4 regions of the Tibeticola sp. genome follow, and region 4 is predicted to be linked to each of the others. Evidence: predicted binding sites of a transcription regulator. Region 4 holds the regulator's gene; each other region holds the start of a gene.

Region 1 (4,206 bases), on a different contig from region 4:
TTGAATTCCCGGCGTCACCGGCCCGCAGCTCGCGCTTCCAGGGCGCGCAGCCGGCGGTAGAGCGTGCGCTCGCTGATGCCCAGTTCGGCGGCCAAGGCGGCGCGGCTGCCGCGGTGGCGGGCCAGCCGTTGTCGCAAGACCTCGAGTTCGAGCTCAGGCAACGGCAGGGTGTTGATCGTTGCCTCTGGACCAGCGGCGGCTCGATCCGCGTCCGCGTCCGCTGTGGCGGCCGGTAGGCGAGACGCGGCCGGGTGGATCGGCTGATTCACGGACAGTGCTTGCGCGACATGGCTCGCTTCGATCACGGAGCCGTCGCAGAGCAGGGCGGCACGCTCCAGCAGGTTGCGCAGTTCGCGCACGTTACCGGGCCAGGGCTGGCTTTGCAGTAGGGTCAGCGCCGCGGGCGCGAGCTCGAGCTTGCGCTCGGGCGCCACCCGTTGCAGCAATGCGGGCGCCAGCAGCGCGATGTCTTCGAGGCGCTCGCGCAGCGGCGGCAGCCGGATCGGAAAGGTGCTGAGCCGGAAATACAGGTCTTCGCGAAAGCGCCCATCGGCGACCATGGCCGTGAGATCGCGGTGCGTCGCGGAGACGACGCGGATGTCGGCCCGGCGCAGTTCGGTGCTGCCCACGCGCCGGTAGGTGCCGGTCTCGAGCAGGCGCAGCAGCTTGACCTGCATCGACAGCGGTATGTCGCCCACTTCGTCGAGGAACAGCGTGCCGCCACTGGCCGCTTCGACCAGGCCGGCGCGGGCCGCATGCGCGCCGGTGAAGGCGCCGCGTTCGTGGCCGAACAGTTCGGACTCGAAGAGGGTTTCGGGCAAGCTCGAACAGTCCACCGCGACGAGTGGCCGCGCGGCGCGCGGGCTCGCCTCGTGCACCGCGCGCGCGAGGAGTTCCTTGCCGGTGCCCGATTCGCCCAGCAACAGCACGGTGGCCATCGACGGACCCACGCGCGCCACCAGCGCAAGCATGGCCGAAAACGCCGGCGAGCGGCCGATCAACTCGGGCCCGTTTGGAGACGCGGCGCGATGGCTTTGGCGCAGCGGCTCCATTTTTTCGGCGTAGAGCTGCAGCGTGCCGGCCGCGTCGCGCAGCGGGGTCAGTTCGATCTGGACGTAATCCTCGCCGCGCGGTGTGTGGTGCAGATGCAGCACCCGCTCCCGCTGCCCCGAGGCCCGTGCGCGCGCCAGTGGGCAGGTCTCGCCGTTTTGGTCGCAGGGCGTGGTGTAGCGGTGCGAAACCTCGTAGCACTTGCGCCCGACCACGCTTTGTTCGGGACTGAACAGCCTTCGATAAGCCGCGTTGGCGGCGAGGATGCGGTAGTCGCCGTCGAACAGGATGTAGGGCTCGCTCTGCTGATCGAGAAAGCTGGTGAGTTCGGCGTAGGGCTTCATGGGCGGCGCAAGCGTGGAAGGGTTTGGCTGCCATTATGGCAGCTTGGCAGTTTTTTGGCAGCCTTTGCGGCGGTTTGTCCCCAGGGCTGTCAGGGACAGGTCGGCTGCCCTTCCCAGGGAAAACCCTAGGCGAACGGTGGTTCGCTCGCTTCCGAGTCATTGGCATAAAGATTGCATAATTGGTTACGAAAGGAAAGGTCCCCGTGCCATGAACCTCCAAGACCAAACCCTGGTGCGCAAGCTGGCCGTCGTGCTGGTGATCAAGCTGGCTGTGCTGGTGGCGCTGTGGTGGGTGTTCGTGCGCGAGTACCGCGTCACGCCGCCAGAGGCCGGCGTGGCCACCCAGTTGCTCGGGCCGGGCAACAGCGAAGAAAAGGAGAAGTGAAGTGATATCCGAACAACTGGTGGATCTGTCGCGGCTGCAATTTGCGGCGACAGCCCTCTACCACTTCCTGTTTGTGCCGCTGACGCTGGGCATGGTGTGGTTACTCGTCATCATGGAGAGCGTTTACGTGATGACCGGCAACGTCGTCTGGAAAGACATGACCCGCTTCTGGGGCAAGCTCTTTGGCATCAACTTTGCGCTGGGCGTGACCACCGGCATCACGCTCGAATTCCAGTTCGGCACCAACTGGGCCTACTACTCGCACTACGTGGGCGACATCTTCGGCGCGCCGCTGGCGATCGAAGGACTCATGGCCTTCTTTCTTGAGTCCACGATGATCGGCCTGTTCTTCTTCGGCTGGGATCGCCTCTCCAAGCCTAAGCACCTGCTGGTCACCATCCTCATGGCGCTGGGCACCAACCTTTCGGCGCTGTGGATTTTGATCGCCAACGGCTGGATGCAAAACCCGGTGGGCGCCGAGTTCAGCTTCGACACCATGCGCATGGAAATGACGGACTTCTGGGCCGTGCTCTTCAACCCCGATGCGCAGGCGAAGTTCGTGCACACCGTCTCGGCCGGCTATGTCACCGGCGCGATGTTCGTGCTCTCGATCTCGAGTTATTACCTGCTCAGGGGCCGTGACGTCGAATTTGCCAAACGGAGCTTCCGCGTCGCCGCAGCCTTCGGGCTTGCATCGGTGCTCAGCGTCATCGTGCTCGGTGACGAATCGGGCTATAACGTCGGCGAAGCGCAGCAGACCAAGATGGCCGCGATCGAAGCCATGTGGGAGACCGAGCCCGCACCCGCGAGCTTCAACCTCGTCGCGGGCATCAACGAGCAGGCGCAGAAAAACGATTGGTCGATCGAAATTCCCTACGTCATGGGCTTGATCGGCACGCGCTCGGTCACCAAGACCATCCCGGGCGTTGCGGAAATCAAGGCCAAGAACCGCGAGCGCATCGAAAGCGGCATCCACGCGGTGACCGCGCTCGAAGCCCTGCGCAAAGACCGCAACGACGCGGCTGCGCGTGCGCTGTTCGAGGCGCACAAAGCCGATCTGGGCTTCGGCCTCCTGCTGCGCAAATACGTCACCGACGTGCGCCAGGCGACGCCCGAGATCATCCAGCGCGCCGTGGACGACACCATCCCGCGCGTCACGCCCATGTTCTGGAGCTTCCGCATCATGGTCGGCCTGGGCTTCCTCATGCTCGCGCTCTTTGGTACTGCCTTCTGGTGCACGCTCAAGCTCGAGTGTGGCAAGCGACCCTGGCTGCTCAAGTGGGCGCTGGTGATGCTGCCCGCGCCCTGGATCGCCATTGAACTTGGCTGGTTCGTCGCCGAATACGGACGCCAGCCCTGGACCATCTATGGCGTGTTGCCCACGCATCTGTCGGTCTCGACGTTGAGCGTCACCAGCCTCTACGGCTCGCTCGCCGGCTTCGTGGGTTTCTACACGCTGCTGCTGATCGTCGAGATGTACCTGATGGTCAAGTTCGCCAAGATGGGCCCGGGCAGCCTGGGCACCGGCCGCTACGCGAACGAAGCCCACCACGGCGCGACGACCGCCGCCTGAACCCCACGGGAGAACGACATGCTGGACTATCCAACCCTCAAAATCATCTGGTGGCTGCTCGTGGGCGTGCTGCTCGTGGGCTTCGCCATCATGGACGGCCACGACATGGGCGTGGGCACCTTGCTGCCCTTCGTCGGCAAGGGCGACACCGAGCGCCGCGTCGTCATCAACACCGTCGGGCCGCACTGGGACGGCAACCAGGTCTGGTTCATCACCGGCGGCGGCGCCATCTTCGCGGCCTGGCCGCTGGTGTACGCCACCGCGTTCAGCGGCTTTTACTGGGCCATGTTGGCGGTGCTCTGGGCGCTGTTCTTCCGGCCGGTGGGCTTTGACTACCGCAGCAAGATCGACAACCCGACCTGGCGCGCCACCTGGGATTGGGGCCTGTTCGTCGGCGGCTTCATTCCGCCGGTCATCTTCGGCGTGGCCTTTGGCAACCTGCTGCAAGGCGTGCCCTTCCAGTTCGATGAGTATCTGATTTCCACCTACACCGGCAGCTTCTGGGCTTTGCTCAACCCCTACGCCTTGCTTGCCGGCGTGGTCAGCAGTGCCATGATCACCCTGCAGGGTGCGACCTACCTCGCGCACCGCACCGAGGGCGCGATCCAGGCGCGCACCATCCGCGCCGGCACGATTGCGGGCATCGTCATGGTCGTGGCCTTCATTGCCGCGGGCTTCTGGCTGCAGAGCATCCCCGGCTATCGCATCAGCTCCGTGGTCGATCCGGCTGCTTTGCCCAACCCGATGAGCAAGACGGTGGTGCGCGAAGCCGGCGCCTGGATGGCCAACTACGGCCGCCAGCCGCTGCTCTGGCTGCTGCCGGCGCTGGGCGTCGTCGGGGCGCTGGCCGCGGT
Region 2 (4,206 bases), on a different contig from region 4:
TTGAACAGCGCCGTGTCGGTCCCGGGGTTGATGGCCAGGTGCAAGACGTTGTCTTTGCCCGCCACTTGCTCGGCGATCGCCACCGTCGCGGTGCGGCGCGGATCGACGACGATCAGTTTGGCGGCTGCGGCGCTCTCACCGGGGAACCATTTCTTCTTCTTGTCCACCGTCGCGCCGGTCAGGTTCGGCACCCAGTGGTTGAGGAAGTAGTTGGACTGCGTTTCATAGGGGTTGGCGCCGGTGCACAGAATACAGTCGGCCACCTGCGCATCCTCGTAGCTGTTGTTGAGCTCGCCGATGCCCATTTCGCGCGTGGCGTGGCACTCCGAGTTGTAGGCCGGCCGGTTGTGGATGCGCACCATCGGGGTTTGGATGGCGCTGAACATCAGCTTGCCCGTGCCCCAGGTGTTCTCGAACCCACCGCCTGCGCCGCCATGGTCGAAGCAGTCGAACATGATGCCGCTCCGGCCGTCGTTGTCCAAAATCTTCTTGGTCAGGCCTGCGTAGATGGCCAAGGCCTCATCCCAGCCGGTGTCGAACCACTGGTCGCCTTTGAAGATGCGTGGGGTTTTGAGGCGCTCGCGGCCAATGCCATCATGCGCGTACATGTAGCTGGCCATCTTGCCGCCGCGGGTGCTTGAGAGGCCGTTGTTCACGACGCATTCCTTGTCGGGAACGATCATGATGTTCCAGCGCTTGCCCGCTTTGTCGGTGATGGTGTTGGTCATCGCCCGCGTCATGGTGATGGCCATCGGCGGCACCTGCTGGGTGAAATCAACCCCGAGCGCGTTTTCGCTTGCCGCTCGACCCCCTTCGCGGTTCGCGTCCCACTTGTACACGTGGTAGCCGCAGCCCACGATACAGAAGTGGCAGGTCATGTTGGTCTTTTGCGCGTCCTTCGGAGGCAGGGCGATGCGGTCATTGATGGTTTGGGACATGGTGGGCCTCCTCTTACAGAACGTTGGACTGGCGGCCGTAGATCAGGCCATCGACGCCGACGGCATGCACCGTGTCGGTTGCGGCGTCGTACTCGAGCTTGATGCTGGGCAGGTTTTCCGTAGCCTGGCCGCAGACCATCTGGCCGTGGTTTTCGGGGTCGAAGATGGAGAAGTGACAACCGCACTTGAAGGTGCGGCTGCCGCCGTCGTAGGTCACCGGGCAGCCCATGTGCGTGCACATGGCGCTGTAGGCCACGATGTCGCGGTTGGGGCCCACACCACCGGGCACCGGGTTGCCCATGCGGATGGCATAGCAAGGCGAACTCTCGTCGGGGTAGTTGAAGTTGACCGGCTGGTTCACCGGCATCGCGCTGGCCTTGCCCGCTACCTTCTTCGGGTAGGGAAGGGCAGTGGAACTGATGGCCGCAGCCGCGGACGGCGCTGCATTTGCGCTTTGGAGGGGGATGACCACCGAGCCAGCGACGGCGGCGGCGCTGCCCGTCGACTTCAAAAAGAAGCGACGGCTGAGCTTGACATCTTCCATGGGGTCTCCTGTCTTGGGTCGTTGAACCTGCGCTCGAGGCGCAGCATGGGATGAATTCCCACTTGTCTCTTGCAACGACCGTGCCAAAAGAGCGATTGCGATTTAGCAAGCGCTTATGACCATCTTGCCGGTGATCCGTCCGGATTTGGTAACATGGCTTCTAAAAACGCGTTACTTTCAAGTAACGGAACCACATCAAGGAGACAAGATGGTCGATGCGCCGCGACGACGCTGCCTGGCGCTGCTGGGCTCTGCTCTGGCCGCGCCCTGGGCCCAAGCCGCGGTGCCGGCCCGCGATGTGTTGCGCGTCGGCCTGACCTCCGTGATCCTGGCCGACCAGAGCGCTTTTCTCGCGCGCTGGAGCCGATACCTGAGCGAGCGGCTCGATGTCGATGTGCGCTTTGTGGCGCGGGAGTCATACCAGTCGGTGCTGGACCTGCTGTTTGGCCGCCAGCTCGACGCCGCGTGGATCTGCGGCTACCCCTATGTGCGCTGGCAGTCCGAGTTGTCGCTGATCGCCGTCCCTCAGTACCTGGGTGCACCGACCTACCAGGCGTATCTGATTCGCCCCGCGTCGGGCGGCCGCCGCATCGAGGGCTGGGTTGATCTGCGCGGGAAGGTTTTGGCTTATTCCGACCCGTTGTCCAATTCCGGCTGGCTCGTGGCGCAGTCGCAGTTGGCTTTGGCCGGCCTGGCCGCGCGGGACTTGCGGCGGGCTTTTTTTGCCCACGGCCACCGCAACGTCGCCGAAGCGGTGGCCGCGCACCTTGCCGACGCGGGCAGCATCGATGGCTATGTCTGGGACACCATGCGCGCCCAGCACATGACCGCCGCGCGCGAGACCGAAATCGTCTGGCGTTCCGCGCCCTTTGGCTTCCCGCCGATCGTTGCGTTGCGCGAAGAAATGCACCCGGCGCTTGGCCCTTTGAAAGCCGTGTTGCTGGCGATGCCGCAGGACGGTGAAGGGCGTTCCTTGCTCGAGGCGCTCAACCTCAGCGGCTTCGAGGCGGGTGAGCCGGCGCTGTTCGAGAGTATTCGCCGCCTGGCGCTCAGCGTCCCGGGCAGTGGCGTGCGCGCCTGAGTGACACCCGGGTCCAGCGTGAAGCGACTGCGTCTCCCGTACCGAGTCCAGATTCCGCTGGGTCTGGCGCTTGCGGTGCTGATCACCGCCTTGTTCGTGACGGCGGTCGGCGCGCGGCTGTCCGCCCGCGATGCCCGGGCACAGACGCTGGCGACGCTGGACCGCGCCATGGTCTTGCTGGTCGCGCAGGCGCGGCCTCTGCTGGCAGCGGATGACACCTGGCGCGTGTTTTCCTTGCTGCGCGACACGGCGGCGCTGTTGCCCGGGGCCGACCGTTTGCGCGCGCGCGTGGCCGTGCTCGACGCCCAGGGGCGGGTGTTTGCCGCCGCCAATCCGGCGGTGCTGGAAACCGGGCGGCAGCTCCTGGGCGAGACGCTGCACGGGCAGCCACTGCTGACGGCCGAGGAAATTCAGCAACGCCAGCGCATCGAGCAGGCCGACGGCGGCATCATGCTGCTCGACCCGATCAGCAGCGAGGATGGTCAGTTGCTGGGTTTCGTCCTCATGGACGTGGATGCGCCGGTGTTTGCGCCGAAGTGGGCGCAGCTCGCGCGGCCCGCCCTGATTGGCATGGGGCTCGCCGTGGTCTTGCTGATCCCGGCCGGCTGGTGGCTCGGTCGGCGGATGACGGCGCCGGTGGCAGGGCTCGCCCGCTTCATCCATGCGATGGAGCCCGCCGCAGCCATCACCGCCCAGCCGGTTCCGCATACCGACGATCCGGAGTTGCAGCGCATCGCGCGGGCCTTGCACAGCCTGCAGTCGGCGTGGGAAGAGCGCCGCCGCGCCGAGCAGCGGGCGCTGTCGGCCGAGCGGCTGGCCGCGGTGGGACGGATGACGGCGGCCGTGGCCCATGAAATCAACAATCCGCTGGCGGGCTTGTTGACCGCCATCCGCACGCTGCGGTTGCATGGCGATGCACCGCAGGCGCGCGAACGCGCGCTCGATGTGATCGAGCACGGCCTGATGCAGATACGCACCACGGTGGCGGCTCTGCTGCCACAGGCGCGCGTGCAGGATCGGCCGCTCGAACCGTCCGATTTTGATGATGTGCTGACCCTGGCGCAGCCGGCAGCGCAGGCACAGGGCGTGTCGCTTTCCGCCCGCTCGGAGGTCGAGTCGGCTCTGCGCGTGCCTTCGGCGCCGGTCCGCCAGGCCATGCTCAACATGCTGCTCAATGCGATCAAGGCGGCCGGGCCTGGCGGGCGGGTGGCCGTGCAGTTGCTCGCCGATGCCGAACAGGTTCGCTTTTGCGTCACGAACTCCGGCACCGCGCTCGACCCGCAGCGTTTTGCCGCCACACTGGCCCAGGAAGGTGGCGACGATCCGCGGGGATTTGGCATCTGGGTCTGCCAGCAGATCGCCAATCACCACCGCGGCGGCTTCACCCTCGACCCGGACTATCGCGACGGGACCCGACTGGTCTTCTGGCTGCCCAACCGTGAAATCGACTGACCCGTGGAGAAACGCGCCATGCCACCCCGCCTGCTCTTGATTGAAGATGACCTCATCATGGGCGAATCCTTGGTTCAGCGCTTCGAGCTCGAGGCGCTCGAGGTGGTTTGGTACCGCACACTCGCGGCGGCGCAGGCTGCCGTGCGCGAGGGCTTGCCCGGCGTGCGCGCGGTCATCAGTGACGTGCGCCT
Region 3 (4,206 bases), on a different contig from region 4:
GACTCCGGCTGCCAGCGTCAGCGGCTTCTATTTCAGCCACCCCGAAAGCACCTACTTCAACGTCGGCCGCATCGGCGAAGACCAACTCGCCGACCTGGCCCAGCGCAGCGGCGTGGCCGTCGAAGAACTCAAACGCTGGCTGGGGCCGAATCTCTGAGAGGCTCACCGCCAGCCCCTGTGTTCGCGCCCGGGGGACCCGTTGACCCCGAACCGTCCGCCCGGCCGAAGGGACGTTATGGCGGCGGCGAAGCCGCCCCATGACGGCACGCGGCCAACTTTTTCAGCGTTGCCCCCAACGCCTCGGCGTCGATCACAGCTCTTACCGATGTTTACGGCGCTGTCGCGGTCGGTCGGAGACACAATCCAGGGTCGTCTCTCAAGGTCACGGTCCGGCGCGCAGGAAGGTCGATGCAGACCCTGGCCCACCGCCCGGCCGCGACACCGCGATGCCGCCAAAGGATGAACCCCAACACGCCCTGAAACCCATGAACACCTGGAACCGCCAGCCTCTGCCCCGCCTGCTCGTCGCACTCTCGATCGGCTTTGTCGGCTCGATGGCGCTCGCGCCTCTGTCCCTGACTTGGGCTGCACCGCCGCACGCCACCCCAGCGGCCTGCCCGCATTGCGGCGTCGTGCAAGAGGTGCATCAAGAGCGCCGTAAAGGCGAAGGCGGCCTCGCCGGGGTCGCGGGCGGTGCCGTCATCGGTGGCTTACTCGGCAATCAGATCGGCGGCGGAACCGGCAAGACGCTCGCGACCATCGGCGGCGCAATCGGTGGCGCCTACGTCGGCAAAGAAGTCGAAAAGAATGTGACGGCACGCACGGTCTGGGTGACGACGGTGCGGATGCGCGACGGCACCCTGCGCCGTTACGAAACGGCCGATCCGCCGCCTTGGCAACCCGGGCAAACCGTGCGGCTCGACGGCCCGCATTTGCGCCCCTATTGAATTTAAGACAACGCTGCATGAGTTCCTGCGATGGCGCGCGAAGGACTGATTCAGCGTTGCCCTAAGACGCGGCGCGCAGCGCCCGCCGCAGTTGCATGGCCTCGGCCACATGGGCGACCTGGGTGGACTCGCTGCCGGCCAGGTCGGCAATGGTGCGGGCCACCTTGAGGGCGCGGTGGACGGAGCGGGCGCTCCAGCCCAGCCGGGCCGCCGCCGTGTTGAGGAACTTGGCCGCTGCGGCGTCGAGCCGCAGGTGCGTGTCGAGCTCCTGCCCCTGCAAAGCCTGATTGCGTTTGCCCTGGCGCTCGAGGGCGCGCTGCTGCGCGGCGATGCAGCGCGTGCGCACCACGGCGCTCGGCTCGCCCGCAGGCGCGGCGAGCAATGCGTCGGCCGGCAGCGCGGGCACTTCCACGTGCAGGTCGATGCGGTCGAGCAGCGGGCCGCTGAGCTTGCCCTGGTAGCGCGCGACTTGGTCGGGGGTGCAGCGGCAATGGCGCACGCTCGACCCGAGCCAGCCGCAGGGGCAAGGGTTCATGGCCGCGATCAGCTGAAAGCGCGCGGGAAACTCAGCGCGGCGGGCCGCGCGTGCGATGCGGATCTGCCCGGTCTCCAGCGGCTCGCGCAGCGCTTCGAGGGCGGCGCGCGGAAATTCCGGCAACTCATCGAGAAACAACACCCCCTGGTGCGCGAGTGAAATCTCCCCAGGGCGTGGCGGCGAGCCACCACCCACCAGCGCCACCGCGCTCGCGGTATGGTGCGGCGCCGCAGTGGGCCGCTGCCCCCAACGCTCGAGCGCGAAGCGTCCGGCCAAACTGAGCACGGCTGCACTCTCGAGCGCCTCGTCGACCGTCATGGGTGGCAGCAAGCCGGCAAAACGCTGCGCCAGCATGGACTTGCCCGAGCCCGGCGGCCCAACCAGCAACACGCTGTGGCCACCGGCTGCGGCGATCTCCAATGCACGCCGTGCCGCCGCTTGGCCCTTGACGTCAGCCAGGTCGAGGTAGGCTGCAGCCGCCACCGCGGGGCTGGCCTGCACGCGGCACCAGCCCTCGGCCGCTTCGGGCGCGGCGGGGCCTGTGCCTTCGGCATGGGCCTGGGCGTCCACAGGACGGAAGCGGCGCACCACGTCGAGCAGGTGCCGCGCGCGGAACACCTCGGCGCCGGGCACCAGGGCGGCCTCCTCGGCGCTGCCGGGCGGCAACACCAAGCGGGCCGGCACCTGTTGACGATGCAGCGCCAGGCTCATGGCGAGCGCGCCGCGCACCGGGCGCAGTTCGCCGGAGAGCGAAAGCTCGCCCGCGAATTCATGGCCGGCGAGCCGCGCGGCGTCGATCTGGCCGCTGGCGGCGAGGATGCCCAGCGCGATCGGCAGATCGAAACGGCCCGAGTCCTTGGGCAGATCCGCGGGGGCGAGGTTCACCGTGATGCGCTTGTTGTGCGGGAATTCGAGGCCAGCGTTCTGCAAGGCCGAACGCACCCGCTCCCGCGCTTCCTTGACCTCGACATCGGCCAGCCCCACCAAGGTGAAGCTCGGCAAGCCGTTGGCCAGATGAACTTCGACGGTCACCGCCGCCGCGTCGAGGCCGAGTAAGGCCCGGCTTTGCACCAAAGCAAGACTCATCGGACGCAGGCCCCGTTTTGGGGCGCAAAACATCCGCCGCATCGCCAGCGGATGCACCGAATCGAGGCGCACTGTTGATTCATACAGTCATATTAGCCCAATCGCGCCCGATAGGGGCGCGAATGTTGGCTTTCTGCGACCTGGCACGGCTTGTGCTCATACGACCGCGAGCCCTTTCTTTTTCACGCCCCTCTCAGGAGTTCATCATGATGCAACGCACCCTTCCGCTGGTTCTCGCTTCCGCCGCGACGCTGCTCGCCGCCACCCCGGCCTTCGCGCAGGCCACCGCCCCCGCGCCGGAGTACACGCTCGGCTACAACGTGGGCGTCGTGACGGACTATCGTTACCGCGGCATCTCGCAGTCGCGCCTCGACCCGGCGCTGCAAGGCGGCATCGACTTCAGCCACAAGAGCGGGTTCTACGTCGGCGCCTGGGCCTCGACGATCAAGTGGATCAAGGACGCGGGCGCCAGCAAGGGTTCGATGGAACTCGACCTCTATGCCGGCTACAAGGGCGAGATCGCCAAGGACCTCGGCTTCGACGTGGGCTATCTGCGCTATGAATATCCGAGCAACAAGCTCAAGGATGTCACCGGCGCGAATGCCAACACCGACGAGCTTTACGGCGCGCTGACCTACGGCATGTTCACGGCCAAGTATTCGCACAGCGTCTCCAACCTGTTCGGCACGCCCAACAGCAAGAACAGCGGCTACCTCGACCTGAGCGCTGCCGTCGACCTGGGCAACGGCATGACGCTCACCCCGCACGTGGGCCACCAGCGCATCAAGAACTTCAGCGCCGGTTCGTACACCGACTGGTCGCTGACCTTGGCGAAGGATTTCGGCAATGGCCTCACCGGCACCGTGGCCGCCGTGGGCACCGACGCCGACAAGACGGTCTATTTCACGCCCAGCGGCAAGTTCACGGGCCGCAACGCCCTGGTGCTGGGCCTGAAGTACAGCTTCTGACCTGCCCCCACCGGAGGACCCATGAAACTCATCACCGCCATCATCAAGCCGTTCAAGCTCGACGAGGTGCGCGAAGCGCTCTCGGGCATCGGCGTGCAGGGCATCACGGTCACCGAAGTCAAAGGCTTCGGACGCCAGAAAGGCCACACCGAGCTCTACCGCGGTGCCGAATACGTCGTCGACTTTCTGCCCAAGGTCAAGGTCGAAGCCGCCGTGCCCGAAGCCTTGGTCGACCGCGCCATCGAAGCCATTGAAGGTGCGGCACGCACCGGCCGCATCGGCGACGGAAAGATCTTCATCTCCGCGCTCGAGCAGGTCATCCGCATCCGCACCGGTGAGACGGGCGAAGGCGCCCTTTGAAACTCTGATCTGAGGACACTCCCATGAAACGATTACTCGCCTCCCTCACCCTGGGCTTGGGTCTGCTGCTCGGCGCAACGGCCTGGGCGCAAACACCAGCAGCGCCGGCCAGCCCGGTGGCAGCGGCTTCGGCCGAGACACCTGCCGCAGAAGCCAAGCCCGCCGATGCGCCGGCTGCCGCTGCAGCCCCCGCCGCTGCGGCCGCACCCGCGGCAGCCGCAGCCGAAGCCAAGGCACCCGAGCCCGTACCCAACAAGGGCGACACCGCCTGGATGATGGTGGCCACGCTGCTCGTCATCATGATGACGGT
Region 4 (4,206 bases):
GTGCGCTTCGTGCGGCGCGCCGAGTTGCGGCGTCTGCGCGGGGAGACGCTGGCCGATCAGGTGACGGGCGAGGTGATCGTCTACGAGCACGCCAGCGGCCAGTTCAGCGTCGACGGTGTGCGGGAGGTGCCCGGTGGCGGGCGTGTGCGCGCGGTCATCGCGCCGCGGGCGGCGGCTTCGGCACCGACCAGCGCGCTGCCGGCGGCGACCTCGCCGCTGCGGCCCGCCAGCGCCCTGGGTGGGGCGGTCCGATGACGCAGCGGCTCGACGAAGCCTACGCGGCGCCTTCGACGCAGCCGCGCGTGGCGGCGGGCAAGCTCGAGGCCCGACATCTGCGCAAAGCCTACGGGGCGCGCACGGTGGTGCATGACGTTTCGCTGACCGTGCACGAGGGCGAGGTCGTGGGCTTGCTCGGCCCCAATGGCGCGGGCAAGACGACGTCCTTCTACATGATCGTGGGGCTGATCCGACCCGACGCGGGCGAAATCTGGATCGACGAGCAGCACATCGAGCACATGCCGATCCATCGGCGCGCACGGCTCGGGTTGTCCTACCTGCCGCAGGAGGCGTCGATTTTTCGCAAGCTCACCGTGCAGGAGAACGTGCGGGCGATTCTGGAGTTGCAGCGGGATGAAACCGGCCGCCCGCTCGCGGGTGAGGCGCTCGAGCGCCGGCTCGACGCGCTGCTGCGCGAACTGCGCGTCGAGCATCTGCGCGATGCGCCCGCCGTCTCGCTCTCGGGTGGGGAGCGGCGCCGTGTCGAGATCGCGCGGGCGCTGGCCACACAGCCGCGCTTCATCCTGCTCGACGAGCCCTTTGCCGGCATCGACCCGATCGCGGTGATCGAGATTCAGCGCATCGTCGCGTTCCTCAAAGGGCGCGGCATCGGCGTCCTCATCACCGACCACAACGTGCGCGAGACGCTGGGCATTTGCGACCACGCGTTCATCATCAGCGAGGGTCGGCTGTTGGCGCAAGGCACACCGGCGGCCATCATCGACAACGCGGAGGTGCGCCGCGTCTACCTCGGCGAACACTTCCGCATGTAGGTCGGTGATGCAGAGGGCACGCCCATGAAGCCAGGCTTGTCGCTGCGGGTGTCGCAGCATCTGGCCTTGACGCCGCAGTTGCAGCAGTCGATCCGGCTGCTGCAAATGTCCACGCTCGAACTCGGACAGGAAATCGAGCAGATGCTCGACGAGAACCCGTTTCTCGAGCGCGCCGAGACCGAGTCCGCGGGCCTCGCTGGTGACGAGGCGCCGCCCGAGTCTGCGCTGGCCAATCCTGATTTCGTAGCAGAAGAAGACCGATCGACGCCGGCATCGGGCCCCCTCGGCTTGGATGAAGGCGCTGGGGCCACGCCCGAGGCCGACCACGGCGCCGAAGCCGCCGCACCCGACTGGGAGGGTCCGACCGACTGGGCGGGCTCGCCCGACGAGGCGCCGCACGGGGAGCGCGAAGACGACGCGCCCTTCGATGGCGCCGAAGGCCGCAGCGGCGTATCCGGATCCGCTGGCGGCGAGGATGAGGATGCTCAATCGCCTTGGGAGCGCGCCGGCTCAGAGGAAAGCCTCTCCGAGCATCTACACCGCCAGGCGCTGGCGCTGCGGCTCGACCCGGTCGACCGCGCCGCGCTGGATTTCCTCATTGACTCGCTCGACGACGACGGCTACCTCAGCGAACCGCTCGAGCGCCTGGCCGAAGCGCTGTGCCCGCGCGAGGATGCCGAGCGCTTCGATGAGCTGGTGCACCGCCTCACCGTCGCGCGCGGCCTGTTGCAGTCGCTCGAGCCGACGGGCGTGGGCGCGCAGGATCTCGCCGAGTGCTTGCGCTTGCAGGTGCGTGAGCGCGCCGCCGATGGCGAGTCGGTCGCAGCCGCCGCGCTCGACGTGCTGGCCCAGCCGCTCGAGTGGTTGGCGCGGCGCGACTTCAAGCGGCTCGCTGCCGCCACCGGGCGTCATGAAACCGAGCTGCGCGCCGCGCTCGCGCTCATCGCCCGGCTCGAACCCAAGCCGGGGCGGCGCTTTGCTCAGGCCGAGCGGCTGGTGATCGTGCCCGATGTCATCGTCACGGCCGACACCGAGGGCGCGCAGCCCCGCTATCGCGTGCAGATCAACCCCGAGGTGTTGCCGCGGCTGCGGGTGCACGACATCTACGCCCGCGCCCTGCGCGAGCACAAGGGCGAGGGGAGCGCTGCGCTGTCTGCGCGCTTGCAGGAAGCGCGCTGGTTCATCAAGAACATCCAGCAGCGCTTCGACACCATCCTGCGTGTCTCGCGCGCCATCGTCGAGCGGCAAAAGAGCTTTTTCGTGCACGGCGAACTCGCCATGCGGCCCCTGGTGCTGCGCGAGATTGCCGACGAACTCGGGCTGCATGAATCCACCGTGAGCCGCGTCACCACCGCCAAATACATGGCCACGCCGCGCGGCACCTTCGAGCTCAAATACTTCTTCGGTTCGGGCCTCGACACCGAAGCGGGCGGCAGCGCCTCGAGCACGGCGGTGCGCGCGCTGATCCGCCAGTTCATCGACGCCGAAGACCCCGCCCATCCCTTAAGCGACGGCCAGATCGCCGACATGCTCAAAGAGCAAGGCATCGCCTGCGCGCGCCGCACCGTCGCCAAATACCGAGAGGCGATGCGCATCGCGCCCGCTCCCCTGCGAAAGACCCTGTGAACGATCTCACCCTGTTTCTTCCCTGCGCCAGCGGTGTCGAGGACTACCTCGCCGCCGAAGTGCACGCCCTCACCGGCGCGCAAGGCCAGGACCTGCTGAGCCACCGTGGCGGCGTGCGCGTGCGCGCGAGCTGGCGTGATGCGATGCGGCTCAATCTGCACACCCGACTCGCGCAGCGCGTGCTGGTGCAGGTTGGCCACCGTTCGTACCGCAACGAGCGTGACCTCTACGAGGCGGCTTCCGCCGTGGCGTGGGAGCTGTGGTTCACGCCGCGCCAGAGCTTCAAGATCGAAGTCACCGCGCAGCACAGCCCGCTGCAAAGCCTCAACTTCGCCGCGCTCAAGATCAAGGACGCGGTCGCCGACCGCTTCCGCGCCAAGGCCGGCGGCGTGCGCCCCGACGTGGACACGCGCCACCCCGACGTGCGCATCCATGCCCACCTGACCACCGACACTGCCACGCTCTACATCGACACCTCGGGCGAGCCGCTGTTCAAGCGCGGCTGGCGCGAGGACAAGGGCGACGCGCCGCTCAAGGAAACGCTGGCCGCGGCCATGCTCGCTGCCAGCGGCTGGAGCACCGATCCCGAGGGCGGCTGCGCTGCCGGCGTGCCGCTCTACGACCCCTGCTGCGGCAGCGGCACCATCGTCATCGAGGCGGCGCAAATCGCCTGCGGCATCGCTGCGGGCGGCCAGCGCCGCTTTGCCTTCGAGAAAATGCTGCCGTTTCAGGCTCATGTCTGGCAAGACCTCAAAGACCAAGCCCGCGCGGCCGAGCACGCCCCGACGGCGCCGGTGTTTGGCAGCGATGTCGCGCACCGCATGGTCGATTTCGCGCAACGCAATGCCGAACGCGCCCGCGTCGCCCACGCCGTGCAACTGCGGGGCGGCGACGCACTGCAGCGTCTGCCGCCGTGCGAGACGCCGGGTGTGGTGCTGCTCAACCCGCCGTATGGCGAGCGCATCGCGGTCGCAGGCGTGGCCGGTACCCGCTCGGGGCAAGACGCTGAGGCTGGGCCGCGCTTTGGGGCGCGCGAACTCGCGCAGACCGAAGACGGCGGCGATTTCTTCGCCCAACTGGCCAGCCACTGGAAGCGCCACTACGCGGGCTGGACTGCCTGGTTGCTCACGCCCGACCTCAAGCTGCCGGCCAAAATGCGCCTCAAAGAAAGCCGCCGCGTGCCGATGTGGAACGGCCCGATCGAATGCCGGCTGTTCCGCTTCGACCTGGTGCGCGGCGCGGTGCGGCCCGCGCGCGGGCCCGCGGCAGACGCCGCCGCGCAGCCCGGGGCGCCGGGATGAACGAGGCCTACGCCGGCCGCGCGCTCGTGCTCGACACCAACATCGCGCTCGACCTGCTGCTCTTTGCCGACCCGGCCGCCGAGCCGCTCGCGCGCGCGCTCGAAGCCGGTCGCCACGTGTGGCTGACCACGCCCGCGATGCGCGAGGAATTCCGTCGCGTCCTCGACTACCCGCAAATCGTGCCGCGGCGCCGGTTTCATGGCCTCGAGGCGGCCACGCTACTCGAGCGC

The links. Region 4 encodes sigma-54, which starts transcription at its own class of promoters, with help from an activator protein. Its sites were predicted from a motif close to TGGCANGNAANCTGCTTT; they were not measured.
Region 1: the regulator sigma-54 is predicted to act here: its motif matches at 1,555-1,572, upstream of cydP (cytochrome oxidase putative small subunit CydP).
Region 2: the regulator sigma-54 is predicted to act here: its motif matches at 1,551-1,568, upstream of JHC36_RS06600 (arsenate reductase (azurin) small subunit).
Region 3: the regulator sigma-54 is predicted to act here: its motif matches at 2,710-2,727, upstream of JHC36_RS00220 (TorF family putative porin).

What each region holds. Positions count from the first base shown of each region.
Region 1 covers NZ_JAEMQB010000064.1:2,956-7,161, reverse strand. The annotation lists gene JHC36_RS03820 (sigma-54 interaction domain-containing protein) at 15-1,394, opposite strand; gene cydP (cytochrome oxidase putative small subunit CydP) at 1,603-1,779, shown strand; gene JHC36_RS03810 (cytochrome ubiquinol oxidase subunit I) at 1,781-3,352, shown strand; gene cydB (cytochrome d ubiquinol oxidase subunit II) at 3,371-4,206, shown strand, end outside.
Region 2 covers NZ_JAEMQB010000105.1:7,713-11,918, reverse strand. The annotation lists gene JHC36_RS06605 (arsenate reductase (azurin) large subunit) at 1-938, opposite strand, end outside; gene JHC36_RS06600 (arsenate reductase (azurin) small subunit) at 952-1,482, opposite strand; gene JHC36_RS06595 (PhnD/SsuA/transferrin family substrate-binding protein) at 1,691-2,563, shown strand; gene JHC36_RS06590 (sensor histidine kinase) at 2,582-4,015, shown strand; gene JHC36_RS06585 (sigma-54-dependent transcriptional regulator) at 4,034-4,206, shown strand, end outside.
Region 3 covers NZ_JAEMQB010000002.1:13,885-18,090, reverse strand. The annotation lists partial or broken gene JHC36_RS00235 (vitamin B12 dependent-methionine synthase activation domain-containing protein) at 1-157, shown strand, start outside; gene JHC36_RS00230 (outer membrane lipoprotein) at 486-947, shown strand; gene JHC36_RS00225 (YifB family Mg chelatase-like AAA ATPase) at 1,009-2,568, opposite strand; gene JHC36_RS00220 (TorF family putative porin) at 2,775-3,536, shown strand; gene JHC36_RS00215 (P-II family nitrogen regulator) at 3,558-3,896, shown strand; gene JHC36_RS00210 (ammonium transporter) at 3,920-4,206, shown strand, end outside.
Region 4 covers NZ_JAEMQB010000066.1:3,036-7,241, reverse strand. The annotation lists gene lptA (lipopolysaccharide transport periplasmic protein LptA) at 1-255, shown strand, start outside; gene lptB (LPS export ABC transporter ATP-binding protein) at 252-1,049, shown strand; gene JHC36_RS03895 (RNA polymerase factor sigma-54) at 1,074-2,675, shown strand; gene JHC36_RS03890 (THUMP domain-containing class I SAM-dependent RNA methyltransferase) at 2,672-3,976, shown strand; gene JHC36_RS03885 (PIN domain-containing protein) at 3,973-4,206, shown strand, end outside.